One region of the Limibacillus sp. MBR-115 genome, then DNA from elsewhere that is predicted to be linked to it. Evidence: predicted binding sites of a transcription regulator. Region 1 holds the regulator's gene; the other holds the start of a gene.

Region 1 (15,445 bases):
TGCCGCGTGAAATGGTTTGAGAATTCGGACCGAGCATCTAATTCTTCCTCCTGCTGCATACCACCTGCTTAACCGCAGATGCCGTTAACCCTTCGGTGACATCACCGATTGAGCCTAAATATTGGTCAAAGCCGTCGTCTGTTCAATAGATTCTCGCACTCCTGTTGCGTAATTTCCATAATATCCCGCGGCATTTCCAGTTATTCGTTGCGCAATAGCGGTGCCGGTTTGATCGAAAGGGCCCGCCAAGTGCCGACGAAACCGATCCCCAAGGTCAAAGCCGCAGCCAATAGTGCCGTCGGGAAGACGGCCATCGGCAGAAAGATAAAATCCGCTTTCATGACCTGCGTCACCACGACATATCCGGCCAAGGAACCAATGGCCGCAGCAATGGCTGCCGTAATCAGCCCCAACAACCCGTACTGCAACAAAAAACTGGTCGCTACACGCCGGCGGGTCGCACCCAACACCTTCAGAACAACGGAATCATAAACGCGGCGCCGGTGACCCGCCGCGAAAGCCCCCGCGAGTACCAGCACGCCCGAAAGGAGCGTCAAGCCCGCCGTCGCTCGTATGGCCACGGCGACCTTGCCGAAGAACTCCGCCGCCTGCGCCAGCGCTTCCTTGACCCGGATAGCCGATACATTAGGGAAGCGGTTGACGACCAGCCTTTCCAAGTAGTCTTCCTGGTCCGGGTCCAAAGTAACCGTCGCGATCTGACTCTGTGGTGCGCTCTCGAGCAGGCCCGGCGAGAACACCATGACGAAATCGATCTGCAGATCCTGCCAGTCGATCTCCCTGCTGTTGGCGATCTCTACCTCGACATTACGCCCCAGGATATTGACCGTAAGGGTGTCACCAAGCACGAGGCCCAACGCCTCCACGACATCGTGGTCCAGTGAAACCAGGGGTGGGCCGTTGTAGTCAGGAGTCCACCACTCACCCAGGACCAACGGGGAATCCGGCGGCATTTCCCGTGACCAGGTCAGTCCGCGATCGCCTTGGAAAACCCAGGCGACATCCGACGGCAGGTCCAACTGGTCCGGTGGCACCCTGTTTACTGCGGTAATGCGGCCTCTCAACATCGGGACACGCTGCATACGCTCCACTCCCGGCACGCTGCGCACGGTTTCCTCGAAGGCCATCGCCTGTTCGGGCTGTATATCGATAAAGTAGAAGCCCGGCGCCTCCTCTGGAATGCGCTCCGTCACTTGACGAGAAAGGTTGCCTTCGATCAATGCGATGGCAACCAGCACCGTCAGGCCCAACCCTAAGGACACGACCACGCTGGCCGTCGAAGCGCCCGGGCGGTGCAGACTGGCAACCGCAAGCCGCAGTTCAACCGTACGAAAGCGTGGCAAAGCGCGCGCCGCGGCCATGACACCCGCAGCCGCGAGACGGAACACCAAAAGGCTACCGACCGATCCGGCAACAAACCCCGCCGCGAACAGGCGGTCCGTTGAGGTGATGATTGCAAGACCGGCAAGTGCTGCCGCGGCCATCAGCGTAACGATCACAACCCATGGGGCCGGCAGACGGCGCTCGCTGCTGCCCTGCTCCCTGAAAAGCCCGGCTGCCCGTTCGGCTTGAGCGCGCCCAAGGGGCCAAAGAGAGAAGGACAGGGTCACCAACAGCCCAAACAGGGCGGCAAGCAGTAAGGGCTGCGGATAAAGGCCGCCCAAGCTTGAAAGGTTAAGCCGGTCGGCCAAGAGAGGACCGACCGCCAAAGGTACGGCTGCGCCGATGGCAAGCCCTATGGCTATGCCAAGTCCGGCGATGGCAAGAATTTGCAGAAGGTATGTCAAAAAGATCTGACGGGCCGAGGCGCCGAGCGCCTTCAAGGTGGCAATCACCTTGCGCTTCTCACCCAGGTAGCTGCGCACGGCGTTGGCGACTCCGACGCCCCCAACCAGCAATGCCGTCAGCCCAACCAGAGTCATAAAAAGGGTGACACGTTCGACGAAACGCTCCATCCCAGGCGCACCACCCGCTACGTCGACGATCCGCCACCCTGCCTCGGGAAAACGCTCCTTGGTCGCATCTATCCATTGCTCCGGCGTCAATCCGTCGCGCGGCTCAAGACGATAGTGGTGGTAGGCGAGGCTCCCCGGCTGCAGCAACCCGCTCCCTTCGAGGCTGGCCAACCCCACAAGCACCCGCGGCCCCAGGGTAAAGGCGCGCGCCGCACGGTCAGGCTCGCGTTTGACCGTACCGCGAACCTCATAGTCGACGTTACCGATTCGCAAGGCATCGCCGGCCTCTATTTCCAGCGCCACCAACAAAGCGGTGTCGACGAGCGCACCCCAGCGGCCGTCTCGATAGGCCAGAAGGTCCGGCAGGTCTGATTGCGGGTCGCTTTTGAACGCGCCATACAGCGGGTAGGCCTCATCAACCGCTTTCAACTCGACTAACCGCTGTCGTCCCTGCGTCGTGCCATCCGGTTGCAGACCGCTGCGCGCCATGGTGCGCAGGTCGGCTGTGCGCGAGAGGCGCTTGCTGCTGTCACGGAACCAGGACTCCTCTGCCGCGCTGGCCTCACGATGGATCAATCGAACCTCAACGTCGCCGCCGAGCAGTGCGCGCCCGTCCGTACGAAGCGATGAAAGCATCGCCTCGGACAACGACCCGACCCCTGCGATCGTCGCTACTCCCAGCGCCAGGCAGGCTATAAAAATCCGGAATCCCTTCAGGCCGCCTCGTAATTCTCGGCGTGCCAGTCTGAAAGGCTGGGCTAGGCTTCCTAGAAGCGACAAGGTTTGCTCGTTCTTTGTGATGCTGGACAAGAAATTTACTGAGCCGCCGCCGACAGACGGCTGTCCGCTTCGATGCGACCGTCCAGGATTCGTACTTGGCGATCACAGCGCTCGGCGAGGGCAGGATCGTGCGTAATCAACAAAAGAGTCGTACCTTGCTTGCGTTGCAAAGTGAAAAGCAGCTCTATCACCTGACGCCCCGTCTCGCCGTCCAGATTGCCTGTTGGCTCGTCGGCCAACAGCAGTCGCGGGCCTGAGGCAAACGCGCGCGCCAGAGCTACACGCTGCTGCTCACCCCCGGAAAGCTGCCAGGGGAAATGTGTGAGGCGCTGACCGAGCCCAACTTGCTCCAATACCTCGGCTGCACGCGCAAAAGGGTCAGGTGCTGCCGCGAACTCGAGGGGCACCGCGACATTCTCCAGGGCGTTCATCGTTGGAATCAGGTGAAAATCCTGGAAAACGATGCCGATACGATCACGGCGAAAGCGCGCGAGCGCGTCCTCATTGAGATTCGTCAAATCGGTTCCATCGATTTGAACTCGGCCCGCGGTTGCCCGCTCCAGCCCGGCGATCAACATCATCATGGAGGACTTGCCGGACCCGGACGGCCCCACGATGCTCACCGTTTCGCCGGCCTCGATTTCGAGGTCGAGCCCGCGCAGTATCTCCACCGGGCCGGAGGCCGCCGACAGGGTCAAACGAACGCCTTCCAACTGAATTACCTTTGATTCTTCCATAACGGATCTCACGGCGTTCGCTCCCAAATAAAGACCCTAACGATTTGGGCGCGAGGTCCGCTAAATCAAGCGGCTATTTCATGGCTATCGCGTCACCGTCTGTCATGGGCTTGTCGAGAGCATAGCCCGCCGCCCTGACCGTGCGGATCAAATCGGCCTCGTCGCCCTCGTTCAACGCCTTGCGCAAACGCCTGATGTGCACATCCACCGTACGCGGCTCAACGTAGACATCGTGTCCCCAAACGGCATCGAGAAGCTGCTCCCGGCTAAATACGCGCCCCGGGTGCTGCAACAGATGGCGCAAGAGCCGATACTCGGTCGGGCCGAGATGAACGTTGCGGCTTCCACGTCGGACCCTATGCGCAACGAGATCCATGATCATGTCTTCGAACTCAAGAGTATCCGCCGCCAAGGCCGGCTGCGCCCGACGCATGACCGCCCGCAATCGGGCGACCAGCTCCGCAGGGGAGAACGGTTTGGTAATATAATCGTCCGCGCCGCTGTTGAGCCCGCGAACCTTGTCGCCCTCTTCGCCACGCGCCGTCAGCATCACCACGGGCACATCTTTGGTCTCCGGCCTGCGACGGAGTTGGCGGCACACTTCGATGCCCGATGTCAGGGGCAACATCCAGTCGAGCAGAATGATATCCGGCGTTTCCTCCTTGACCATAACCAAGGCTTCTTCACCGTCACGGGCCGCAGCCGTTCGGTACCCCTCGCGTTCCAGGTTGTAGCGCAGCAATGTCACCAAGGCGTCTTCGTCCTCAACGATGAGCACCAGCGGTTTGACGGCCTGCGAAGCGTTACGTTCAAGCATCGTGGTTCCCACCCTCCGCCTCCTGGCTGTCTTGCGTGAATACAGTGTAGCTCGTGGTATCGCCTTTGGGGCGCCCTTCGGTCAGATGCTTGCCTGTCACCAGAAAAGTCACGACCTCCGCGATGTTAGTCGCATGGTCGCCGATGCGTTCGATATTCTTGGCTATGAACAGCAGGTGTGTACAGGTCGTGATTGAGCGTGGATCTTCCATCATGTAGGTGAGAAGTTCGCGGAACAGGCTGGTGTACATCTCGTCCACTTCCTCGTCCCGTCGCCACACTTCCGCAGCGCGCTCGACATCGCGTTCCACATAGGCATCGAACACATCCTTGATGGAGGTTTCGACAAGCTGCGCCATACGCGGGATCGCGTACAGCGGTTTGATCGGCGGCAGTTGGTTGAGCGCCAGTGTGCGTTTGGCGATATTCCGGATGTAATCGCCGATCCGTTCCGCGTCGGAGGAAATTTTCAGGGCGGAGATTACATCGCGAAGGTCGATGGCCATTGGCTGGCGAAGCGCCAGCAGCCGGACCACCATTTCGTCGACCTGGTGCTCCAGTCTGTCCAGTTCGGCGTCGTTTGCGACCACTTTCCCGGCCAGGTCGGAGTCGCGCCTCACCAACGCTTGGATTGATAGCGAAAGCTGACTTTCGGCTATCCCGCCCATCCGCACGATCGACTGCGTCAGCAGATCCAACTGCTCGTCGAAAGACCTGACGATATGATCCTTGTGCTCGTTGCCCGTTCCCATGTTCTTCTCCCGCCTCTGCTGGTTCGGCCCTACCAAGTCTATCTTTGATTAGCCAAACCGGCCCGTGATGTATCCTTGAGTGCGTTTGTCCTTCGGAACGGTAAACACGGCGTCGGTGTCACCTTCCTCGACTAACTCGCCCAGATGGAAAAACGCCGTGCGCTGCGACACGCGCGCGGCCTGTTGCATCGAATGTGTGACTATGACGATTGTAAAGTTGCGGCGCAGGTCGTCGATCAACTCCTCGATCCGCGCAGTCGCTATGGGATCAAGAGCGGAACAGGGTTCGTCCATCAGGATCACCTCGGGGCTAACCGCTATGGCCCGGGCGATACACAGGCGTTGCTGCTGGCCGCCGGAAAGACCCGTGCCCGGCCCATCAAGCCGATCCTTCACTTCCTCCCAAAGCCCGGCCTTACGCAGACTCGATTCGACAATCTCCTCGACGTCGGACCGGTTGCGTCCGATCCCATGTATGCGGGGTCCATAGGCGATATTGTCGAAGATCGACTTCGGGAAAGGGTTCGGTTTCTGAAATACCATGCCGACGCGGGCGCGCAGCTGTACCACATCCAACCTGGGATCGTAGATATCTTCGTTGTCCAGATGCAGTTCGCCCGTCACGCGACACCCGTCGATAACATCGTTCATACGGTTCAAGCAGCGAAGATAGGTGGACTTGCCACAGCCGGACGGCCCGATCAGGGCAGTCACCTGGTTGGCGTTTATGTCGAGATTGACGCCGCGCAGCGCATGCTTCTCGCCGTAGTGAACATTCACGTCCCGCGTCACCATCTTCGGATTCGCGGGGTTGGCAAGCGGTGCTTCACCAACGCCTTTGGAAGCCGGTAATTCTTCCTGCGCGATCTCGGCGACCTGCTCCGGCTGGGCCATCTGTTGCTCTCCTACCATTTTCGTTCCAGACGCTGACGTAGAAACACCGCCACGCCATTCATTACGATGAGAAATCCGATCAACACCAAGATCGCCGCAGAGGTTCGTGAAACGAAGCCTCGCTCTGGGCTGTCCGCCCAGATGAACACTTGCGTTGGCAGCGCGGTCGCAGGTTCGGTGATGCCGCCCGGTGCCGAGGTGATGAAGGCATTCATGCCGATCAACAACAGGGGCGCCGTCTCACCCAAAGCTTGCGCAAGACCGATGATAGTGCCGGTCAGAATGCCCGGGATGGCAAGCGGCAATACGTGGTGCATGACAACCTGGTGGCGCGAGGCACCCACACCCAACGCCGCCTCCCGGATCGAGGGAGGCACCGCCTTGAGCGCCGCCCTGGTCACGATGATCATCGTCGGCAAGGTCATCAACGAAAGAACCATGCCACCAACCAGCGGCGACGAGCGCGGCAAACCGAAGAAATTCAAGAACACCGCAAGACCGAGCAACCCGAAGACAACGGACGGCACCGCGGCCAGGTTGTTGATGTTCACCTCAATCAAGTCCGTCGCCCGGTTTCTAGGCGCAAACTCCTCCAGATAGACGGCGGCGGCCACGCCAACCGGAAAGGATATGAGAAAACAAACCATGAGCGCGTAAAAGGAGCCCACCAAGGCGCCCGCCAGCCCCGCCAGTTCCGGGAAGCGACTGTCCGCATTGAAGAACAGCGCCCAGTTGAAGGGCTTGGATATGGCGCCGGAAGCGGCCATCTCGTCATACCAGGCAATCTGCTTGTCGGAGACGCGGCGCTGGCTCTCCGGCGTATCGCGGTCGATCAGACCCTTGTGGAGCTGATCCATCGGATCGGCAAAGGGGTAGGTGACCGTTATCGTCTGGCCGATCAATCGCGGATTCTCCACGACCGTATCGCGAAGCATGTACTGAGCGCCCCGACTCAGCATGTCGTGAAAGTCCCGACCATCACGACGCGAGAGTTCTTGAGAAACCAACCCCTCGAAGCCGCGACGAACAATGCCCCGGAAATCGCCTGACCCCGGGTCTTCGGCCTCGACCTTTGCCGGGTCGACAAACACCTGGAAGGTGACGTGGCTTTGAGTAAAGGCGGGCGAGCCATTCATCATCAGAGATACCAGCAGAACGCCCAGAAGCAAAATCGCCGTGCCAATGGCCGCGATTCCATAGAACTGCAAGCGTCGATCCGCCGCGTGACGGCGACGGCGACGGGCTTCCTGGGCCTTGCCAAACCAATCGAACTTCGCTGTTTGGGGTGATTGCATCGAGGCCATCAGTCGTACTTTTCCCTGTATTTCTGGACGATCTTCAACGCCAACACATTCAAGAACAGCGTGATGACGAAAAGCAGCAATCCGAGCGCAAAAGCGGCCAGCGTCTTCGGGTTGTCAAATTCGGTATCGCCAATCAGCAATGTGACGATCTGCACCGTCACCGTCGTTACGGAATCAGCAGGGTTAACCGTCAAAGTGGCGATCAGGCCCGCCGCCATCACCACGATCATGGTTTCGCCAATGGCGCGTGAAACCGCGAGCAGAACACCGCCGACGATGCCCGGTAGGGCTGCCGGCAACAGCACGTTGCGGATCGTCTCAGCTTTCGTGGCGCCCATCGCGTAGGAGCCCTCGCGGAGCGATCGCGGCACTGCGGCTAACGCGTCATCGGACAACGAAGAAATGAATGGCAAAATCATGATGCCCATCACCGATCCGGCCGCCAGGGCGCTGTTCGGCGCGACATCAAGCCCGAGGGAGTTTCCAGCCTCGCGTAAGGCCGGCGCCACCACCAGAACGGCGAAGAAGCCGTAAACCACCGTCGGTATGCCCGCCAGAATTTCCATGATCGGTTTCACGATTGCGCGGAGCCGGCTGTTGGCGTACTCCGCCAGATAGATAGCCGCAAAAAGCCCGATCGGCGTTGCCACCAGCATTGCAATCGCGGCAATCAACAAGGTGCCCATGAAAACCGGGATGGCGCCAAAAGCGCCCGATCCGGCAACCTGATCGGCGCGGATGGGAATCTGCGGTTCCCAATTGAGGCCGAACAGGAACTCGCTCACCGGCACGCGTTCAAAGAATCGGAAAGCCTCGAACAGCAAAGACGACACGATGCCCAAGGTTACAAGTATGGCCAACACTGAGCAGGTGACCATCAGTCCGGATAGTATTCTCTCCACGGCCTGACGCGCGCGGAAATGAAGGGCGATGCGTCTGTAGCTGACGAACAAGATGGCGGCAGCAAGGCCGAGAGAGGCCGCCAGCATCGACCAGGAGGCAACGGCTTTCCACGCGTTCAGCCGGGCTGCCGCTTCCACCACAAAGGGGTCCGGCTCGCCAAACACCAGACCACGCGAAACCGAGCGTATCTCGGCCAGCAGGAGGTTTTCCTCGCCCTGCAGCAAGCCTTGCAGTTGCTCCGGCGGAAGTGAGGCGAGCAGGGCGGCGTCCAGGATAACAGGCTCGAGCGCCGCCCAGACAAGAACGAACAACAGGCAGGGTACGCCAATCCAAAGCGCTACGAAGCTACCGTGGTAAGAAGGCAGGGAATGGGTGGCGGCGTTGGCTTGGGCCGCCAGACGGACAATGCGGTACCGTCCAAGGATGAAGCTGGCCAGAGAGATCGCAATCAGCAAGATGAAGGTGGTCGACAGCATCTTGAACGGGTCGCTTCCTTATGCCTGTTCGAAAGCTTGAGCAGGCTGGTTCGGGGGTCGTTTGCAAAAGACGCTCACGGCCGCCTTTTAGGGGCGACCGTGAGTTTCCCAGGTTGATTAGTTGGTGTAACGGGTCATGCCCATTGCGCCAATGACTTGCTCCTGCACCGCCTGACGCTTCTCGTCGGAAAGGGCGACCAAGCCACGCTCGTTCAAGTAACCGTCGGAGGCCATCGCTGCGTCGCTCATATACTCGGCAACGAACTCCTCAAGGCCGGGGATCACGCCGCGGTGCGCGTTCTTGATGTACACGAACAGCGGGCGGGAAACGCCGTAGGATCCATCGGCAATGGTGTCAAACGTCGGCGAAACACCCTCGACCTTGATGCCCTGCAACCGGTCCTCGTTCTCGTAGAGGAACGAATAACCGAAGATACCGTACGCATTCGGATCGGCTTCGAGGCGCTGAACGATCAGGTTATCGTTCTCGCCGGCTTCGATGAAAGGTCCGTCCTGGCGCATACGCTGGCAGACGGCTTTCTTTTCGTCCTTGGGCAGCGCATCAATGGCTGCAAAGGTCTCACAACCTTCTTCCATAACCAGTTCGACGAAAGCATCGCGGGTACCCGACGTCGGGGGCGGGCCGAAGACCTGAATCTTCGTGTCGGGGAGGCTAGCGTCGATTTCGCTCCACCTTTGGTACGGGTTGTCCACAATCTGGCCGTCGATCTCGACCTTCGCGGACAGCGCCTGGAAGAGCTGAGCCTTGGTAACGTCGATCTCTGCGCCTTCTCTGGAAACGGCGATGGACAGACCATCGAAACCGATCAGGGCCTCGGAGACGCTGGTGACGCCGTTCTTGTTGCAAAGCTCCCATTCGGATTGCTTCATGGCGCGCGACGCGCCGGTGATATCCGGGTGCGCTTCGCCGACGCCCTGGCAGAAGATCTTCATGCCGCCACCGGTACCGGTGGACTCGACCACGGGGGCCTGCATTCCGGTCTTGTTGGCGAACTCTTCAGCGACGGCCTGAGTGTAGGGGAATACGGTGGAGGAGCCGACAATCTGGATGCGATCACGGGCCTCGGCGGCCTGCGCAACCAGAACGGCTGCTACGGCTGCTGCCGAAAAGATTACAGTCTTTTTCATAATGCGTTTGCTCCGCATGTCTGTGGGAAGTGCTTTCCACGAGGTTCTCATTCAACCGCTCTCGACCCATCGAGAACGTGAGCGGACCCTACCCACTGCCTGCAAAGTATTTACGACACTTCTGTTACACTTGTGTGACAAGACCTGAGAAAAGCGACTTTCCCGGCGCTTTTCCGCAGAGAAGTATCATCGAGTCATTCCGCCGCCTGACTTCCTCGATTGGAACCGGCAAGCGGCAGGTAAACCGTAAAGCTGCTTCCCTTCCCCAACTCGCTCTCGATCTCCAACAAACCGCGGTGGCGATTGACTAAGTGCTTGACGATCGCCAGCCCTAGCCCGGTGCCGCCCAGTTCGCGAGAGCGGGCCGGGTCTACGCGGTAGAAACGCTCCGTCAAGCGCGGCAGATGTTCTCGCGGAATGCCCTCACCTTGATCGATTACCGATATCGCTAGGCTCGGTTGATCGAGACGACGACCGCGACGCGTTGTGCCGTCGCCTACGGGCCATGCTTCAATACGCACATGGCTGCCCTTGCGCCCATACTTGAGGGCGTTCTCTATCAGATTCTGGAAGATCTGCGTCAGTGCTTCGGTATCCCCGACAACCGCAGGCAACTGTGAGTAGGTGCAATCGACGGTTATCTGTCGCTCCCCGGCTCGTATCTGCAAACCATTGACGATGCCGTCGAGCACGGCGCCAACCTCGATAGCCGCCGTCGGCTGGGTATGCTCTTCCATTTCGATCCGCGACAAGCTCATAAGGTCGGAAACCAAGCGCGACATCCGTACCGCCTGATCATGCATGATCCCCAAAAATCGGTCCCGTGCTTCCGCATCATCGGCCGCCGGGCCTCGCAGCGTCTCCAGAAAGCCGATCAGACTGGACAATGGCGTACGAAGTTCGTGGCTCGCATTGGCAACAAAATCGGCTCGCATGCGCTCGGCTCGCTTGATGCCGGTGACATCATGAAGAGTCAATAAAACGACCGATCCCTCCAGGTTTGCTTCATTCAAGCGGACCACGCGCGCGATCATATGACGATCAATCTTGCCGGTGATCGGAAAGGTAACAACCTGCTCCTCGCCACCTGCCAACACCCGATCCACTGCATTGGTCAGTGTCGGATTCCGCAGCAGGCTGGAAATATCTCTGTTTAGAAGACGCTCGCCAAAGATCGCCTGGGCCGCCGGATTCATGCGAACGACACGACGCTCCTCATCCAGCAGGATAAGCGGATCAGGCAGGCTCGACAGGATGGCCTGATTTCCGTTCAGCGCTGCCTGCAGCTCAGCGCGGCGCTTTTGCCGCTCCACGCTGGCGGCGACAATTACGTCCGCCAGGCCCGTCGCCAAGAGCTTCCCGCCGCGATCCGAAGGCGGCGGCGGCAGTTGGCCGGGCGAGCCGCGTTCAGGCAATCCCATTGCACCGAGTGCTTCCACATAGTCTTGCAATTCCGCAATATGGCTGAAGTGACGGTAAAGAAGCGCCGCTACGCCTCCGGTAGCTAACAAAGCGGTCGCCGCCGCATAGCTAGGCGCCAACGAACCCGCGACGACAAGGGCGGCAGAGGCCAGGACAAACGGCGCCGAGAAGACTGCACTCGTACCCAGCCAGTGCCTCAACAGCCTTTGCCGTCGCTGTTTTTGCGTCGGAGTCATGCCTCCGCCCTCTATCCAAAGCAAACCCGTCCCGCCCGCAGCGGATTTGGGACGATTGATAGCAGAAGAATATCACAATTCAATGAAAGCCCGCTCGGCCTTCTGCCCGGACGGACTTTGTGGGATGATACCTAGAGAAACGCCTCAATGAACGAGAAAGGAGCAACGCCATGCCCGCATTCCTTCTGGCCGTTGCCTTAGTCCTGTTGACTGCTGTAAGTACCCCGGCCCGCGCCGCCAACGACGAGGCGCAGATCGACAGCATGATTGAGGACTTGCAAGGTCTGGTCGATAAAGCCGAAAGAGAGAAGTTGGCCGACCCGTGGTTTATCGAAGATCTGCGCGGGCTGATCTCCCGCTACAGCGAAACCTGGCCCGTTGTGCTCCTGGATCATTCCTTCGACAGTCGCGAGGCCGCGCCGAAGGCACCCTGGCAGATTCGCCAAGGCAAGATGCAGATGGACTGGTCGCGCGGCCTGAGGTCCCGTGTTGAGTTGAGCAAGCCGACCCAATCGGACAACGAGGTTGTGGGGCAAATCATCGGCGGGCTCTTGAACCAAGCGCTGACCGGCCAGCAGGCCGCCCCCGCGGACGATCCCACGGTCCCCGCCATCGCCTCCGCGACCCTTGCCGTCTCCAATGCCTTCCATCTGGAGACAGTGATGACCGCGCGGCCGCTGGAGCGCGGCTCGGAGGGCGGACTTGAAATCGGTGTCTTCCAGAAAGACGGAAATGCAGGCTATCGCCTGACCATCGCCCCAACGGCCGACGGCCAAGGCGGCACCCTGGAAATGTTCGTTATCTCGTCGCGTGGAACCTCTCGCCTTGTGGAAACAGCGAGTTTCACCGGCGGATTCCTGGATGATCAGCCGCTCAAGGTAGCCCTCTCCAGAGACCCGGCAGGCCGTATGCGCGCCGCCCTCGACGATGTGGAATTGATTTCCGTTGAAGACCGCAGCTTCCGCGATCCTTTTTCAGGTATCCTGATCGTCAACAAGGGGGGCGACTATGCCCTCAAAACCATGCTCGTAAAGGGCACCGCACCGAATTAATCACCACGCTCTGTCGAACGGCCGGTTGCCGGGGGTCAAACCCCGGGCAACCGGCTATCAGCCTGCAACGCATCGTGCGCCACGAGCGCTGCAGCCGTGACCAGATCATGGACGGTTGAACCCATCGGCACGATCTGAACTGGCTTGCTCATGCCAATCAGCAACGGCCCGATTACCGAACCGCCGCCCAGACGCGACAACAGCTTGGCGGAAATGTTCGCCGAGTGCAGGGCCGGCATAATGAGAATGTTGGCCGGGCCGGACAGACGACAGAAAGGATAAAGATCGCGCATTAACTGATAGTCCAGCGCGACATCCGCCTGCATCTCGCCGTCGTACTCAAAGTCAACTCGCTTGGCGTCCAGTAAGGCCACCGTGTCTCGGATGCGCTTGGCTTTCTCGCGCATCGGCTGGCCGAAGTTGGAGAAGGACAAGAACGCAACGCGGGGTTCATGACCGAGCAAGCGGGCCTGGTGAGCGCTTTGAATTGCGATGTCGGCAAGCTCTTGCGGTTCGGGCAGCTCATGCACCGAGGTGTCCCCGATGAAGACCGTGCGTCCACGCTGCACGACAATGGACAGTCCAAACACAATGTTGCCGGGCTTCGGATCCAAGGCCTTCTGCACATCCTGAAAGGAGATACCGAAGGACCGCGTGAGCCCGGTGACCAACGCATCGACCTCGCCGTTGGCCAGCATGCAAGCGCCAAACACGTTGCGATCCTGGTTCACCATCCGCTGACAATCACGATAGAGCAGCCCTTCGCGCTGATGCCGTCCATAGAGGTAATCGGTATAACGCTCATTGTTTTCAGACAAACGGGCGTTGTGAATCTCCAGGTGCTCGGCCGAAACGCCGATGCTCTTCATCGTCTCCCGAATGCGATGTTCGCGGCCAATCAACACCGGATGCCCATAGCCGGCTTGCTGAAAGGCGATGGCGGCGCGAATGACGCGCTCTTCCTCTCCTTCCGCAAAACAGACCCGCTGCGGATAGTCGCGGACCTGGTCAAATATCTTCTGTAGAGCCGCAGCCGTGGGATCGAGACGCGCGGTAAGTTGGCGCTCGTAGTCGCGCATATGCTTGGGCGGCTTGCCGGCGACGCCCGTCTTGATGGCGGCCTGTGCGACTGCGCGCGGAATGGCCACGATCAGACGCGGATCGAAGGGTGTAGGGATAATGTAATCGCGCCCGTACCGCAGACGGCGGCCGGAATAGGCGGCATCTACCTCGTCAGGCACATCCTCGCGTGCGAGCGCCGCCAAGGCTTCCGCCGCGGCGATCTTCATCTCCATGTTGATGGTCCGCGCCCGAACATCGAGCGCCCCCCGGAAAATATAGGGAAAGCCCAGCACGTTGTTGATCTGGTTCGGATAGTCAGATCGGCCCGTGGCAATAATCGCATCCTCGCGAACCGCCAGGATTTCCTCCGGCAGAATTTCGGGATCCGGGTTAGCCATCGGGAAAATGATAGGCTGATCCGCCATCGATCGGATCATATCCTGCGTCACGGCCCCTTTCGCCGACACGCCAAAGAAAACGTCCGCGCCCTCCAGCGCCTCGGCCAGGCTCCGCCGATCAGATTCCGCCGAATGAGCAGATTTCCATTGGTTCATGCCTTCCTGGCGGCCGTGATAAATAACGCCGCGCGTATCGCAAAGCAGGACGTTGTTCGCCGGAATGCCCATGGCCTTGACGATCTCCGCGCAGGCGATTCCCGCCGATCCGGCGCCGTTGATGACCATCTTGGTTGTCTTGATATCGCGATCGGTCAGGTGCAAGGCGTTGATGAGCCCAGCCGCGGCAATGATTGCCGTTCCATGCTGATCGTCATGGAAGACAGGTATATCAAGCAACTCCTTCAGGCGCTCTTCAATGATGAAACACTCCGGCGCTTTGATGTCCTCAAGATTGATGCCGCCAAAGGATGGGCCCAGGAACCGGACGCAATTGATCAGCTCGTCCACATCACGCGTATCGACGCAAAGATCGATGGCGTCGATATCGGCAAAGCGCTTGAAAAGAACCGCCTTTCCCTCCATTACCGGCTTGGAGGCCAGCGCGCCTAGATCGCCTAAACCCAACACGGCCGTACCGTTGGACACCACCGCTACAAGGTTTCCCTTGGCGGTGAGGTCATAGGCGCTCCCGGGATCTTCCTGGATCTTCAAGCAGGGCGCGGCGACACCGGGTGAATAAGCAAGCGACAGTTCCCGCTGTGTTGTCAGGGGCTTAGACGCCGTGATCTCGAGCTTTCCCGGGCGGCCTTGCGCATGAAACCGGATAGCATCCTCGTAAAGCGTCTTACTTTTTTCTTCTGACATGCCTGTCGTTTCCTCGTTGGTCTTCGATGGATTAGGGGCGCTATCCTAGGACCCGAAGCCGTACTCGCCAAGCCACGTTGTTGACCCATAGGACGGGGGGCTGCCATGTGCTAGGGTCTCGCCTCGCGACCTCAAGACGACAGAGACATACCCCGTGCCAGATAGCGCAAAGAGCAAGCAAAGTACCGCAAGCGCCTCCGCGATGACGCCGATGATGGCGCAGTATCTCAGCATAAAGGAATCTCATCAGGACTGTCTCCTGTTCTACCGAATGGGCGATTTCTATGAGCTTTTCTTCGATGATGCCGTCGCGGCGGCCGAAGCACTCGACATCACGCTGACCAAGCGGGGCCAGCACCTGGGCGAGGAGATTCCCATGTGCGGCGTACCGGTCCATTCTCATGAAAGTTACCTATCGCGTCTGATTCGGCAGGGATTCCGCGTTGCTGTATGCGAGCAGATGGAAGACCCGGCAGAAGCCAAGAAGCGCGGCAGCAAGTCCGTCGTAGCCCGCGACGTGGTCCGAATCATCACGCCGGGTACAATCACGGAGGATGCGCTTTTAGAAGCCCGCGCCAATCACTATCTGGCGGCACTCACGCAGGTCGGCGGCGAGCTGGCTTTCGC
Region 2 (15,445 bases), on a different contig from region 1:
AGGCCCTCAACGGCCACCGCCTGATCGGCTTCGAAGGGCCGATCGAGCACATCACACCGGCCCGCTGGCTGCGCGAGGTCGCCCCCGACTGCCAGATCGTCAGCCGCAGCAACAGCATCCTGGGCCTGCTGTTTTCCGCCCAGTCGGGTTTCGGCCTGGCGCTGCTGCCCTGTCAGATCGGCGACCCGGAACCGAGTCTGGTTCGCGTCATCGATCCGCAGCCGGGCCTGACCGCCGGGTTCTGGATGCTGACCCATCCGGACCTGCACAAGCAGCCCAAGGTTCGCATCTTCTTCGACTTCATGGCCAAGGAGATCGTCAAGTACCGGCCGCTGCTGCTGGGCCAGACCCGTCCGGCGCGCGAGACGGCTGCGCCGGAATTGACGCCGCCGCTCTCGGCTATCGAGGCCAACCCCTGCGAACCCGCCGACAACCCGGACCCCGACCAGCACGTTTAATCAGCACGCCTGAGCGTCGGCCTCTAGGTGAGGGGACCGATCTTCTCCCGGACCGCCGCCAGCGCCGTGATCTAGTTGATGACCGCCAGCGGCGCATGGTTGAAGGTATCATGGTGGGCCTTGGGGATGATCAGCGCTTGCCCCTCGCGGATCGGGTTGCGGTCCAGGAACACCAGCAACCGCGCCGTCTCCGCCAGCACCACCGGCTCGATCTCCCTCCGCCCGATCTCAAATATGCCGTGCCTGATGCCTGCTCAATCCACCCCTTATCGGATTTCAACCCGCGCCCGTCGATCGCCTTTCCATCCTTTCGAGATGTGGTATATTACCCCAGAGGAACCTTAAAATAATGACAGCGATGGCACCGAACGAAACACATTCTGAAGCAGCTAACAAGTTTCATTGGCTCTTCCTCCCTGGGCAGAGAAAAGAAACTCCGCTTTACGATACGAAGGTAGATGAGAGTCAACACTTTGTTGTCCTGCCAACGAAGGGTTCGATTGTTGCTGGATGGGTTCTCGTTGTACCGAAATTTCCGGTGCCGCGCATGGCTGACGTTCCCCGCGACATGCTTGATGAATTGCATGAGCTAGTGAAGCGTGTGTGTAAAAAAATCGATTCTCAGTTTGGAAGATCGTACGCATTTGAACACGGCGGACTAAAAGGCTCAACCGTCTCGTGTGGCGTTGATCAGGCGCACCTTCATATTGCTCCGTTAGACTTTGACCTCATCACAGCGGCTCAAGAAAAATCACCGGGCGGATGGACGCACGAAGCAAGTCAACTGCCTAGAGAAAGCTTCGTGAATACCGAGTACTGGTTCGCGTCTTCTGGTGACAACGCAGTATGCAAGTCAATCGACAAGCCATGCTCGCAGTTTTTTAGAAGAATTATAGCAGAGAATGTCGGGTTAGCAGATTCATGGGATTATAAAGCAAACGATTTTATCGAGAATGTATATACGACAGTAAGGGCCATGAGTGTGAATGGCTGACGAAGATGAAGAGCTTCCGGACTATGATGACGGACGCCCCACGGGAGAATGGAAAACACGCTACGTGTTTAGAGCATGGCTCCAGATTAGCGGTGAGTTCCTCCTGTTATTCTTATATCTCGCAGTCGCAAATTACTTCCTGATTGAGGCCATTACAGAAAAGCCAGCAGAGATAGCTCGTGACGGCTTCATTTACAGCACGTTGTTTGGCGTTTACGTTTCCGAAGAAAACGCCAGATGGATAGCTTTGGTCCTTGCAGGCTTCGTCGGCGGCACAGTCTTCGATCTGAAGTGGATGTATCACTCGGTAGCGAAGGGCATCTGGAATGTCGATAGATGCCTCTGGCGCATCATAGTGCCGTTCAACTCAGCCATGGTGTCACTATTTACCGGATTCCTTTTTAAATCGGGCGTTGTCCCATTCCTCAAAAACGAGAGCTTCGATAACTACTATGTTCTTTTGGGGCTTGGATTCGTCTTCGGATATTTCTCTGATAACATTCTCGCCGCGCTTCAGAATCTTGCAAAGAAGGCATTTGGCACGCTGGACGATAGTTGACGATGCTAGCTCATGCGACACCGCCGCCCGAAAGGAACTTTAAGTCCCACGAGAAGATCACCAAGCAGTATGGAGTAAAGGCCGCTGGATTGGCGTTCCTGCCACAAGCTTGGCGGCTAGAATTTGTGGCCCTTTCGGTCGATGTTCATAAACACTGGAAAGCCGGAGGAGACCTAAGAGGTCATACCGAGATAGACAGCCTACGGTTATGGCTTAAAGAACGCGCGTTCGAGCAAGTAATTCTCAGATCTAGCGGAAGCTCTGAAACACTCCAAGACAGAGGTAAATTCCGGTCACGCGTTTTAAATTGCGGTTGGACGTTTAGCATGTTGCTTTCCAACCTGCGTAAGCTCTATGAAGACGCGCAAACGGCGGACCGCAAGGCCGATCTAGGCATCGTTGTTCATCAATACATTAAAGCCGACTACGTGGGACATCTTTCGAATGAGCATCGCGTGAGCCCGACGATCAATCAGTGGGCTTATGAACTGGAGTTGCCCCAATGGGTTCCATCGAAGGGAATCAATTCGAAATTTACAACCTCTCCTGACCCATCTGCCCCCTTACGGTGCGGCAGCCAGGTTCCACATCAGCCGCTTAGATCACTGGGCCATTTCCTTGCAGAGCAGTTCTCTGAACGATGCCATCTTGAATGGCTTGTTCACGAGGGAACTTTGTACCTAATGCAAATAGACTTCGAGTGGCCTCAGCTCGACCGAGGTCTTGACCCTAAAAGGGACTTCAAACTAAGTGCTCCCGCTGATTTAAACTTGGAAGGGGCCTTGGAAATCAGGCCATACCAGATTGGCACGAGCACTAAATGGCCCAAACTACAAAACCTATCGGACTTTGATTTCGAAGATCAAGACGTGCTGTCGCCTCGGATTTACCCGCTCGAACCCAATCGTATCGCTTCCGCGGTTAGCGACGAGGCTGCTTACAAAAAACTCTCCCTAGAAATGAAGGCACTCACAGGTGATCGCCTAGTTGTCAGGACGGACTGCATAAAGGAAAGTGCCAGTAGGTTTAATCTTCCCAGAACGGATACGATCAGCGTGGAAGATGCCATCAAGTGGTGCCACTCCATTTCTTCTGATTTCGTAAAGCAGGGAGTGAAAGAAGATGAGCTTATCTTCCTTTTTCACGCATTTCTCCCTGCGAGGGCGTCCGCTTGGGCATATGCGAGGCCAGGTAATCCTGTGGTGATTGTTGATGCCCTGTGGGGGTTGCCTGATGGTTTGCAGGTGCTACCAGTGGACACTTATGAAGTTAATGTCGCGCAGAAGAAAGTTATTGGCACTAAAACGACCTTCAAACATGCCTTCTTGATTGAAGTCGAGAACGGCAATTGGGACTATCGCAACATCAAGACACGATCTGGGCGCAAGCAGGTCTTAACAAGTGCGGATAAAATTGAGATCGCTATCCGCACTGCGAGAATTGCAGACAAGCTTCAGGAAGACGCCCAGATAATGTGGTTTTGCGGTATTCCGTCTGCTTATCAAGTTGGAAGAAATTTACCCTGGTTTAGATCACGCGAAGTTCTCGACCCATCACCACGACAGGAGATTAAATACAAGCCATATCGCGTCTCGAACTCGACGGATTTAAAGAGAGTGCCGTTGGAGAGGGTGACGCTACAGCTATCGCCGGAGGCGGATCTTATTCGAGATAATGAGTTCCTAGAGTCGGTAATCGAAGTAGCTAAGGCGCGATCCTTGCCCGTTCAATTAGAGGGTTCGATACTTGGGCATGCCTATTACAGACTCAATCAAGAGAATATACCCGTTATCCTCAGAAATGCGCCAAAATACTATCGAAAGCGCAATGCGCAAGTGTTCGGAAAGATCGTTAGGGACAAGATACCAGATAGCATCGCAAAAGGCGGCGAAAGCGTCAGGGAGGCAAAGCTAGCCAAGGATGATTTACAGATTGGCTTGGCTGGAAAGTTACTAGAAGAGCTAGATGAGTTTCTGAGAGCTAAGAACAAAGATGAGAGCGCTGCCGAACTCGCAGATATATTAGAAGTGATCAAGGGCCTTGCAAATTGCTGCGGTCACTCTTGGAGCAGGATTGAGCAGATTGCGAAAGAGAAGGAAACCAAGCGTGGGGGCTTTAATGAGGGAAAGGTACTAATTGAAACCGCTTTGCCGCATCGTGACAGCCCTATTGAGCGGGAACAACAAGTTCGGATCGCTGACTTAGGTCGGGTGGAGAGCAGGGAAAATTCTGTGGAGGTGCCGCCAAGTGCGCTTGTTTCAACTTCAAAGGGCCCTGGCGTTATCTTTTCATTTCAGGGAGATACAACAAGATACCGGGTCTCGATAAGAGACGGTAAGCTACTATTGACAAGGCTTGACCCTAAATTTGAGGGTACTTATGAGAAACAACAAGAACTGTTCTGAGCAGCGACTCTCTGGGTTTGGCCGAGTGAAGTTAATCAGCGTATAGCGTGGCTTTCATTTCAGACGATGAAGAGAAAGGTCCTCAGACTGGCAATTGCAGAGCCTATGCGCTATTGCCGAAATCAGGGTCTTCGAATGCCTAATTTGGCCCTCCCATTCAAGGCTTTAGGCGTAATCTGCAGTGGAAAAATTGGCGCGCCCGAGAGGATTCGAACCTCTGACCTCTTGCTCCGGAGGCAAGCGCTCTATCCAGCTGAGCTACGGGCGCGTCGCGGGGCGGACATTACTCGAAGCGGCGGGGCGGAACAAGCCTCAAAGCTCGTCCAGAAGGCGGGCTTTTCTTTTGCGCCGCAGGCGGGAAATACCGATGCCCGACAGGATCAGGGCGAGCGCGATCCAGGCCTCGACATGCAGCCGCTCGCCCAGGAAAACCCAGGCCCAAAATACCCCGAACAGCGGCACCAGATAGGATACCTGGCTCATGAAAACGGCACCGGTGTCGCGGATCAACTGGAAGCGCAGCAGGTGGGCAAAGCCCGAGGAGACGAGGCCCAGGAACAGCACCGCCGCGATGGCGGCGATACCGGGCCGCGAGGCCAGCGGCGCCTCGAAGATGAAGGCCGCCGGAAGCAGGTAGACCGCGCCCATCAACAGCGTTGCGGAGGCACCGCTGGCGGCGGGCAGATGGCTGATCTTGCGGGTCATGACGCCCGAGGCTGCATAGCTGGCCGCCGCGCCAACGATGGCCAACTGCCCGAAGAAGGAAGCGGTGAGGCCGGTCAAGGCCTCGCCACCCACCAGGATCATGACGCCCAGCAGCCCCAGGATCATGCCCGCGACCTTGTATCCGGTGATGCGGTCGTCGTGGGTCAGGACGTGGTTGGCGAAGAGGGCGACGAAGGGACCCGCGCCCATCAGGATCGAGGCCAGCCCCGCGCCGATGAACTGTTGCCCCCAGGCGATCAGCAGGAAGGGCAGGGAGGTATTGACCGCGCCAATGACGGCGATCCAACCCCAGTCGCGGCGGCGGTGCGGCAGTTTCGTGCCGGTCGCGGCCAGCAGTATCAACAGGACCACCACGCCCAGCAGGGTGCGGCTGACCGCCAGGGTGATGGGGGCAAAGCCCTCCAGCCCCAATTTGATGCAGAGGAAGGCCGCGCCCCAGATGGCTCCCAGCGTCAAGAGTTTGGCGAAGTCGAACGCGGTCGCCTGCCGAATGGCGTTCACGAGGCCCCCTTGCCGCGCTCTCGTGCGCTGTTATCAGTGACGGAAGGCAGCGGCTGATCGGGGTCGGCGATCCAGGCGGCGATATCGGCGTAAACCCGCGCGGCCTGCAGGTCGCGCAGCAGCCAGTGCCAGCCGTCGGGGTAATCAAGGCGGCGTTGGCGTCCGGAAGCTTCGGCGGGGAGGTTGGTCCAGAAGCGGTCCAGCGAGTCGGCCGGGATGACCTGATCCTTATCACCGTAAAGCAGCAGCGTGCGCGCCGTCAGCTCGGGCGCGGCCAGCAGCGCTTCGTCCATCAGATCGACAAGCCCGCCCACGGCGTCGATCCGGGTCTTCTTGATGACCAGCGGGTCGGCGGAAAAGGCCTGGAGCAGGGGGATGTTGTCGGTCGCTTGAATCTTGAGGTCGCTGCCGGTCGCCGTCATGCCGGGGACCAGACGCCGGGCAACCCAGAGGGAGACGCGGGGGACCAGACCCATCTCGTCATAACCCCAGACGGCGGGGGCGGACAGGATGATACCCGCGACCTGCGGCGCGCCGGGGCGCGTTGTGGCGGCGATCACGACCGCGCCTCCCATACTCTCCCCAAGCAGATAGAGCGGCAGGCCAGGATGGCGCGCGGCCAAAAGCGCCGTGGCATTGCGCAGATCGGCGGCCAGACGGTCGGTCCCCGGCCACAGACCGCGATGAGGGGCTGCGCCAAAGCCGCGCTGATCGTAGGCATAGACCGCGATTCCCGCCGCCGCCAGGGCCGTGCCGGGCAGGGCGAAGGCTTCTGCATAGTCGTTCATGCCATGCAGCGCCAGAACGACGGCTTGCGGCTCGCCGACCGGCAGCCAGGCGCGCCAGGGCAGAAGCAGGCCGTCATCGGCGCGGAAAGTGCCCTCGCTCGGCGTGGCGGCCGTCAAAAGTTCGGGGGGTGGCCCTTCGCCTGCGTTGTAAGGCCCCGGCGGTGCGAACTGCGTCGTGCAGCCCGCCAGTGCAAGGGCCAGCAGCAGTGTCATCAGTAAGAAGCGAAAGGCGCTTGCGTGATCAGCCTTGAGCGCCCGCATGCGCGCCCCGCGTGAGCTGCAGGAAGATATCCTCCAGGTCGGTTTCCTCGGTCGTAACATCGACCGGTGTCAGCCCGGCGCTGCCCGCAGCCGAGAGAATTCGCGGCAGCGGACTTTCGCTGGCCCGGTACTGAAAGCGCAGCGCATGGTCGCCGACCTTCTCGACGCTGAACTCCGCAAAAGGCTTGGGCACCGCCTCGAAGCTTTCGGCGAAGGTGATGGTCAGGGTCTTGTTGTCCAGCTTGCGCAGCAGGGCCTGCGTGGTGTCGCAGGCTATAACCTCGCCATGGTTGATGATGGCGATGCGGTCGCAAAGCTCCTCGGCTTCTTCCAGGTAGTGAGTCGTCAGCAGGATCGTGACGCCGCGCCGATTAAGTTCCTTCACCTGCGCCCAAAGCTGCTGGCGCAGCTCGATATCGACGCCGGCGGTCGGCTCGTCCAGCACCAGTACGGGCGGGTTGTGAACCATCGCCTTGGCGACCATCAAGCGCCTGCGCATGCCGCCGGAAAGGGTCCGGGCATAGGCCTTGGCCTTATCAGACAGACCCAGCATCGCGAGGATCTCCAGGGTCCGGCGCTCGCGCGGCGGAACGCCATAGAGACCGGCCTGCAACTCCAGCAGCTCGAAGGGCGTGAAGAAGGGGTCGATGTTAAGCTCCTGCGGCACCACGCCAATGGCGGCGCGCGCCTGCCGTGTTTGGCGGTCGATGTCGCAGTCCCAGATGCGGGCGGTGCCGCCGGATTTGTTGACCAGTCCGGCCAGGATGTTGATGAAGGTCGACTTGCCCGCGCCGTTGGGTCCGAGCAGCCCAAAGAGGCTGCCGCGCGGAATCGTCAGGTCCACGGCCTTCAAGGCATGCTTGGCGCCTTGCTTGCCGGCGGCGGCGTATGTCTTGTCGAGGCCAACGGCCTCAACCGCGAAGTCCGGCAAGTGCGGATTTTTGTCGGCCGCGCCGACGGCGCTTGTCATCTGTTCGTCCTTTGGCATGATGGCAATGACTTAGGCCTTTCGTCCGCCCACGACAAGCGATTGATTGTTAGGCGTGACCAGTTATAGTCCCAGCCGAGTTTTCGGTTGAGTGAGGAAGCGATGGCAAATCAGATCGAGCCGCCCGAGGTTATCGAGGTACAACGCGTGCAAGTCGCCTGTGACGGCGGCGATGATGCGATGGGTCATCCCAGGGTTTACCTGAACATGGGCGACAAGGGATTCGTGGAGTGTCCCTACTGCGATCGCCGCTTCGTGCTGAAGGAAGGGGCTGACGCCTCGGCTGGCCACTGACCGGCACTCGACTTGGGAGGCAGGCTTCAGGCATGCTGCTGACATCATGAGCGCCGATTCCTCCACACCGATCAAACACCTCTATCTCGTCGATGGTTATGGGTATCTCTTCCGGGCTTTCTTCGCCATGCCCTCGATCACCCGCAAGGACGGTACGCCGACCGGGGCCGCCTATGGCTTCTGCAACATGCTGGTCAAGCTGCTGCGCGAGAGCGACGCCGATGCCATGCTGGTCACCTTCGACGCCTCGGGGCCGACGTTCCGCAACGAGATCTACCCGGAATACAAGGCCAACCGCGACGAGACGCCGGAAGACCTGATTCCGCAGTTTCCGATGGTGCGCGAGGCGGCGGCGGCTTTTGGCCTGCAAAGCCTGGAGCTGACCGGCTACGAGGCCGACGACATCATCGCCACCGTCGCCCGTCAGGCGGTCGAGCGGGGTATCGAGGTCACGGTCGTTTCCTCCGACAAGGACCTGATGCAGCTCGTCCGGCCCGGTGTCTCCATGCTCGATCCGATGAAGAACCGTCCGATCGGTCCCGACGAGGTTTTGGAGAAGTTCGGCGTCTCACCGGACAAGGTGGTGGACGTGCAGTCCCTGGCCGGAGACTCCACCGACAACGTGCCGGGCGTGCCGGGCATCGGCATCAAGACCGCCGCACAGTTGATCGGCGAGTACGGATCGCTGGAGGCGTTGCTGGAGCGCGCCGCCGAGATCAAGCAACCCAAGCGCCGCGAGAACTTGATCGCCTTTGCCGAGCAGGCGCGCATCAGCCGCCGTCTGGTGGAGCTGACCGACGCCGCGCCGGTCGAAGTCGAATGGGGTCGCCTGGCCCTGCATGAACCGGACCCGGAAACCTTGCGGGCCTTCCTGGACAAGTACGAGTTCCGCAGTCTGAAGGCCCGGCTTGCCGAGCAGTTGGAGGCGGGTGATCTGGTGCCGGACGAACGCGAGCCCGCCAAGGCAGGCGCCGTCGAGGCGTCCCGTGAGGATGGCGCCGTACCGTCGCCTGAAAGCAGCGGGCCCAGTTACGAACTTGTTTGCGACCTGGAGAGCCTGGATCGCTGGGTTGCGGAGGCGCGGGAAGCTGGGTTGGTGGCGGTTGATACCGAGACGACCGGCCTCGATCCCATGCGCGACCTGATGGTCGGCATCAGTCTCGCGATTCGGCCGGGCCGGGCCTGCTACATCCCCTTGCGGCACGGACTTCTGGAGCATGAAAGCGACCAACTGCAATTGGGTGAGGAGACGCAGCAGGCTGCACCCAAGCAGATCGCGGTCGCCGATGCCATCGCACGGTTGAAACCCCTGCTGGAGGCGCCTTCGGTGCTGAAGGTCGGGCAGAACATCAAGTTCGACATGCTGGTTTTCGCCCGCGAGGGTGTCTGGCTGCATCCCATCGATGACACGATGCTGCTGTCCTATGTGCTGGAGGGCGGTGCCCATGGGCACGGGATGGACGAGTTGGCGAACCTGCACCTGGGCCATACCACGATCAAATTCGACGAGGTCACCAAGCAAGGCCGCCAACGGATTACCTTCGATCAGGTGCCGCTGGACAAGGCGCTGGACTATGCCGCCGAGGACGCGGAGGTCACGCTGCGCCTGCATCAGGCGCTCAAGCCGCGGCTGCGCGTCGAGCGTCTGGCGACGGTCTATGAAACCCTGGATCGCCCGCTGGTGCCGGTCCTGGCGGAGATGGAACGCAGCGGCATCAAGGTAGACCGCGATATTCTGCGCCGTTTCTCCAATGACTTCGCGCAGCGGATCGAAGCGCTCGAAGAGCAAATCTATATCCTGGCCGGAAAGCGTTTCACCATCGGCTCGCCCAAGCAGCTTGGGGAAATCCTGTTCGACGAGATGGGGTTGGAGACCGGACGCAAGACCAAGGGCGGCGCGCCGGGTACCGGGGCCGAGATTCTTCAGGGTCTGGCCAACCAGGGGCATGACCTTCCCGCCCGGGTGCTGGATTGGCGGCAGCTGTCGAAACTGAAATCCACCTACACGGACGCGCTGCAGAATCAGATTCACCCGGAAACCGGCCGCGTCCACACGACTTTCAGTCAGGCGGTGGCCTCGACCGGGCGGTTGTCGTCGAACGACCCCAATCTGCAGAACATCCCGATCCGCACCGAAGAGGGGCGAAAGATCCGCACCGCCTTCATCGCGGAGACGGGCTGCAAGCTGCTGTCGGTCGACTACAGCCAGATCGAATTGCGCCTGACCGCCCATATTGCCGAGGTCGAGAGCCTGCGGCAGGCCTTCGCCGAAGGACAGGATATTCACGCCATCACCGCCAGCCAGGTCTTTGGCGTTCCCCTGGCAGAAATGACACCGGAGGTCCGCCGTCAGGCCAAGGCCATCAACTTCGGCATCATCTACGGCATCTCGCCCTTCGGGCTGGCGCAGAACCTCGGGATCGCGCAAGCCGATGCCAAGGCTTATATCGAGGCCTACTTCGAGCGCTACCCAGGCATTCGCGATTATATGGAGAGCACCAAGGCCCTGGCTCGCGAACAGGGTTATGTCACCACTCTTTTTGGGCGGCGCATCCATGTGCCGGGCATCAAGGACGGCAATCCGGCGCGCCGTAATTTTTCCGAACGGGCCGCCATCAACGCGCCGATCCAGGGAACCGCAGCCGACATCATCAAGCGCGCCATGATCCGCTTGCCTGACGCCTTGAAGGAGGCGGGGTTGGGCGCGCGCATGCTGCTGCAGGTGCATGACGAACTGTTGTTCGAAGTGGCCGAGGCGGAGATGGAAGAAACCGCAGCCCTGGTTAAACAGGTGATGGAACAGGCGCCCCAACCGGCGGTCACGCTCGACGTTCCTTTGGTAGCCGATGTAGGGATCGGCGACGACTGGGCCGCAGCGCACTGACAACAAGGAACAGCCATGACGGCAAAGACCATCGAATACTTCTATTCCGTGGCCTCGGGATACAGCTACCTGGGTGCGGGCCGGTTTTACGACCTTGCCGCGCGTTCGGGCAGACAGGTGATTCATCGCCCGGTTTATCTGCGTATCGTGTTGGAGCGGACAGGGGCGACCCAGTTCCAGGATCGCCATCCGGCACGCATCCGGCAGATGGTCGAAGACTTGGGGACGACCGGGGCCTACCACGGCATCCCCATCAATTCCGACCCCTCGCACCATTACGACAATATCGAGGTGGCGGCGGGCATGGCGGCAACCTTGATCCTGCAGGGCCGTGACCCGGCCATGCTGTCATTTTTGATGCAGCAAGCCCTGTGGCGCGACGACCGCAGTTTGGCCGATACGACCGTTCTGGACGACTTGGCGTCCCAAGCGGAGCTCGACGGTCCGGCGCTCAGGGCCGAGGCAAGGGGCGAGGCCGCGCAGGACCTCTTGCAGAAGAACTCCCTGGAGGCCGCCGAACGCGGCGTCATCGGCGCGCCAACTTATATCGTCGAGGGCCGCGCCCTCTTCGGTCAGGACCGCTTGCATCATCTGGAAGCCATCCTGGCAGAGAGACTCTAAGATAGGCTTGCTCGGCTGCTTGATGACATGACGATTTGCGGAAAATCGACTGCCGAGGCCACAAGACTGTCATGGTAGCCGTGCTAAGCAACCGGGTGTCTCGGAGCGAGTGCCGCCATTGGGCGATTGTGAGGGCGTAGGGTGCATCTGATAGCTGGACAGTTGATTGCCTTGTGTGGTCACATCCAAAACGATCGTGACAGTATTGTTACGGCAAAAAGTCACCGCACCCGCAGCCGCCTCTCCTCGTCGGGATCCCCCGGGGCCCTCGCGGTACAGAGTGACGTATTGGGAAACGCCGAATAGAAGGAGGCAAAGGATGTCTTTCAAGAAACGACTGATGACGGGTGCGCTTGCAACCCTGATGTCGGCCGCCGGTCTGGCCGGGGCCGCGAATGCCGCAACGGAGATTCAGTGGTGGCATGCTTTTACGGGCCGTCTGGGTGATCTGCTGGCCAAGCAGGTTGAGGACTACAATGCCTCGCAGTCGGACTACGTGGTCGTCGCCACTAACAAGGGCAACTATTCGGAAACCCTAAACGCCGGCATAGCCGCGTTCCGCGCAGGCGAGCAGCCGCATATCCTGCAGGTGGTAGAGGTTGGGACGGCGACGATGATGTCCGCGAAAGGCGCCATCAAGCCGGTTTACGAGGTGATGGCCGAATCCGGTCTGCCCTTCGATCCCGATGTTTATCTGCCTGCGGTCGCGGGTTACTACACCACCACCGACGGTCAGATGCTGTCGCTTCCTTACAACAGCTCAACGCCGGTCCTCTACATCAACAAGGACGCCTTGAAGACCGCAGGGTTGGACCCTGAAACCAAACCCAAGACCTGGGTCGAAGTCGAGACCGTCCTGACGGCCCTGAAGGCCGCGGGCAGCGCCTGTCCCTTGACCACGGCCTGGCAGAGCTGGGTGCATCTGGAAAACCTCAGCGCCTATCACAACGTGCCGTTTGCGACAAAGGACAACGGTTTTGCCGGTGTTGACACGGAATTGGCCTTCAACAGCCCCCTACAGGTCAAGCACATCGATACCTTGGGCCGCTGGGCCAAGGACGGACTGTTCATCTATAGCGGTCGCCGGAACGAGGGCGGCGCACGCTTCCGTTCGGGCGAATGCGCGCTCTTCACCGAGTCTTCGGCGGGTTATGCCGGCGTGAAGGCCGAGGCGCAATTCCCCTTCGCGGTCGTGAATCTGCCCTATTGGGACGATGTGGCGGGCGCACCGCAGAACACCATCATCGGCGGCGCGTCGCTTTGGGTAATGGCCGGACATGAGGGCGAGGAGTACAAGGGCGTTGCTGATTTCTTCAACTTCCTTTCCTCCGCGGAAGTTCAGGCGGATTGGCATCAGAATACAGGCTATCTGCCGATTACCACGGCGGCCTACGACCTGACCAAGTCTCAGGGCTTCTACGAGACCAACCCCGGTACCGACATCGCCATCCTGCAGATGACCGGTAAGGCGCCGACCGGCAACTCGAAGGGCCTGCGTCTGGGCAGCTTTGACCAGATTCGCGGCATTATCGACGAGGAGCTGGAAGGTGTTTGGTCCGGCAGCAAGTCGGCCCAAGAAGCCCTCGACGCCGCCGTCGAGCGCGGCAATCAGCTTCTGCGCCGCTTCGAGCAGGCCAACCGCTAACGGACAGGCGGGCATAACGGCGCGGGATAGCCACTCCGGTTTATCTCGCGCCGTCGCCTTTTCCTGTTCCACTGGTCACGGGCTGGGGACGCAATAACCGTGCAAAAGCGAGTCATTTTTCAGAACAAGGGGCTGCCTTACCTGCTGCTCTTGCCCCAACTCGTCATAACGGCGCTGTTTTTTCTCTGGCCGGCCGGACAAGCGATTTACCAGTCAGCCTTCATCCCGGACCCCTTCGGCTTGAAATCCCAGTTTGTCGGTCTGGGGAACTTCGAGTTTCTGCTGGGCGACCGCTACTATCTGGAATCCTTTCGCACGACGGCGGTTTTCAGCCTGCTGGTCGCGGCCGTCTCCATGGGGTTGGCGCTGCTGATGGCCGTCCTGGCGGACCGTGTGATCAAAGCCGCCATGGTTTACCGCACCCTTTTGATTTGGCCTTACGCCGTGGCACCGGCGATCGCGGGCGTCCTCTGGCTGTTCCTCTTCAATCCCTCCATCGGGTTCGTTGCATACTACCTCAAGCAGATGGGTTACGACTGGAACCACGTGCTCAACGGCGACGAGGCCATGGCCCTGGTGGTGGTGGCCGCTTCCTGGAAGCAGATCAGCTACAACTTTCTATTTTTCCTGGCGGGCTTGCAGGCCATACCGCGCAGCCTGCTGGAAGCCGCCGCGATTGACGGCGCGGGTGCCTGGCGGCGCTTCTGGACCATCGTCTTTCCGCTGCTGTCGCCGACCACTTTCTTCCTGCTCGTGGTTAACTTGGTGTACGCCTTCTTCGACACCTTCGGCATCATCCATACGGTGACGGCGGGCGGGCCGGAGCGCAGCACGATGATCCTCGTTTACAAGGTTTTCGCGGACGGTTTCGTCGGCCAGGACCTGGGGTCGTCGGCGGCCCAGTCGGTCATCCTGCTGTTGGTCGTGGGCCTTCTCACCGTCGTGCAGTTCCGCTTCATCGAGCGGCGCGTCCATTATTGAGGAGCGCGAGAACATGAACGGTGCGGGCATGGTGGAAAAACGGGGATGGGGACTTTGGCTGACCCACGGCCTGCTATTGCTTGGCGTTGCGCTGGTCTGCTTTCCGATCTACGTCACCCTGGTGGCCTCGACGGTCACGCAACAGGATATCGTTCAGCCGCCACTGCCTCTGATCCCCGGCAGCCATGCCATAGAGAACTACTCCAAGGCCTTATGGTCCGGTGTGAACACGCCGGTCTGGCGCATGCTGATGAACTCGACCGTCATGGCGCTTGGCATAACCGTCGGCAAGATCATCATTTCGCTGCTGTCGGCCTATGCCATCGTCTATTTCCGCTTTCCGGGGCGCAGCTTCTGTTTTTGGACGATTTTCCTGACGCTCATGCTGCCGGTCGAGGTGCGCATCGTGCCGACTTATGAGGTGGTCGCAGGCTTTGGACTTCTGAACAGTTATGCGGGGCTGACTCTACCCCTCATAGCCTCGGCGACCGCGACCTTCCTGTTCCGCCAGTTCTTCATGACGGTGCCCGATGAACTGGTCGAGGCCGCAAGGATCGACGGGGCAGGGCCCGTGCGTTTCTTCTTCGATGTGCTTTTGCCGCTTAGTCGTACAAACATTGCGGCACTCTTCGTGATCCTCTTCATCTACGGCTGGAACCAATATCTCTGGCCGCTGCTCGTCACGACCGACCCGGCCATGAACACCATCGTCATGGGCATCAAGCAAATGATCTCCTCGGGCGATGACTGGACCGAATGGCCGGTGGTGATGGCAACTGCGATCCTTGCCATGCTGCCGCCGGTAGCCGTGGTGGTTTTCATGCAACGGCTCTTCGTCAAGGGCCTTGTCGAGACGGAGAAATAAGAGGCGCCCATGGCAGAGATCAGTCTGCGAAACGTCCGCAAGAGCTATGGCTCCACCGAAGTCATCCATGGCATCGACATGGAAATTGCCGATGGCGAGCTGATCGTCATCGTCGGGCCTTCAGGCTGCGGCAAGTCCACACTGCTGCGCATGGTCGCTGGTCTGGAGCAGATCACTGGCGGAGAGATCGCCATCGGCGGACGGATCGTCAACGCCCTGGAGCCCAAGGACCGCGATATCGCCATGGTGTTCCAGAACTACGCGCTCTATCCACACATGACGGTCTTTGCCAACATGGCCTATGGCCTGAAGATCGCGGGTAAGTCGAAGGCCGATATCCAGGAGCGCGTCACCAAGGCGGCACGGCTGTTGAAGCTGGAGGAGTTGCTCGACCGCAGGCCACGTCAACTATCCGGGGGTCAGCGCCAGCGCGTTGCCATGGGCCGCGCCATTGTGCGCGATCCGTCAGCTTTCC

Evidence for each region. Region 1 encodes PhoB, which activates phosphate uptake and scavenging genes when phosphate is short. Its sites were predicted from a motif close to TNTCATAAAACTGTCA; they were not measured.
Region 2: the regulator PhoB is predicted to act here: its motif matches at 11,677-11,692, upstream of ugpB (sn-glycerol-3-phosphate ABC transporter substrate-binding protein UgpB).

What each region holds. Positions count from the first base shown of each region.
Region 1 is NZ_JBEPTJ010000002.1:331,483-346,927, reverse strand. It holds gene ABIE63_RS05220 (Bax inhibitor-1/YccA family protein) at 1-37, opposite strand, end outside; gene ABIE63_RS05215 (FtsX-like permease family protein) at 201-2,783, opposite strand; gene ABIE63_RS05210 (ABC transporter ATP-binding protein) at 2,789-3,490, opposite strand; gene phoB (phosphate regulon transcriptional regulator PhoB) at 3,564-4,307, opposite strand; gene phoU (phosphate signaling complex protein PhoU) at 4,300-5,058, opposite strand; gene pstB (phosphate ABC transporter ATP-binding protein PstB) at 5,107-5,853, opposite strand; gene pstA (phosphate ABC transporter permease PstA) at 5,964-7,256, opposite strand; gene pstC (phosphate ABC transporter permease subunit PstC) at 7,256-8,635, opposite strand; gene ABIE63_RS05180 (substrate-binding domain-containing protein) at 8,753-9,784, opposite strand; gene ABIE63_RS05175 (ATP-binding protein) at 9,979-11,442, opposite strand; gene ABIE63_RS05170 (hypothetical protein) at 11,613-12,494, shown strand; gene ABIE63_RS05165 (NADP-dependent malic enzyme) at 12,530-14,818, opposite strand; gene mutS (DNA mismatch repair protein MutS) at 15,021-15,445, shown strand, end outside.
Region 2 is NZ_JBEPTJ010000007.1:104,665-120,109, reverse strand. It holds gene ABIE63_RS14305 (LysR family transcriptional regulator) at 1-458, shown strand, start outside; gene ABIE63_RS14300 (HIT domain-containing protein) at 530-670, opposite strand; gene ABIE63_RS14295 (HIT domain-containing protein) at 808-1,452, shown strand; gene ABIE63_RS14290 (hypothetical protein) at 1,445-2,011, shown strand; gene ABIE63_RS14285 (nucleoside triphosphate pyrophosphohydrolase) at 2,338-4,416, shown strand; tRNA gene ABIE63_RS14280 (tRNA-Arg) at 4,608-4,684, opposite strand; gene ABIE63_RS14275 (DMT family transporter) at 4,729-5,643, opposite strand; gene ABIE63_RS14270 (lysophospholipase) at 5,640-6,692, opposite strand; gene ABIE63_RS14265 (ABC transporter ATP-binding protein) at 6,673-7,662, opposite strand; gene ABIE63_RS14260 (zinc-finger domain-containing protein) at 7,783-7,974, shown strand; gene polA (DNA polymerase I) at 8,021-10,858, shown strand; gene ABIE63_RS14250 (DsbA family protein) at 10,874-11,479, shown strand; gene ugpB (sn-glycerol-3-phosphate ABC transporter substrate-binding protein UgpB) at 11,799-13,124, shown strand; gene ugpA (sn-glycerol-3-phosphate ABC transporter permease UgpA) at 13,224-14,105, shown strand; gene ugpE (sn-glycerol-3-phosphate ABC transporter permease UgpE) at 14,119-14,970, shown strand; gene ABIE63_RS14230 (sn-glycerol-3-phosphate import ATP-binding protein UgpC) at 14,980-15,445, shown strand, end outside.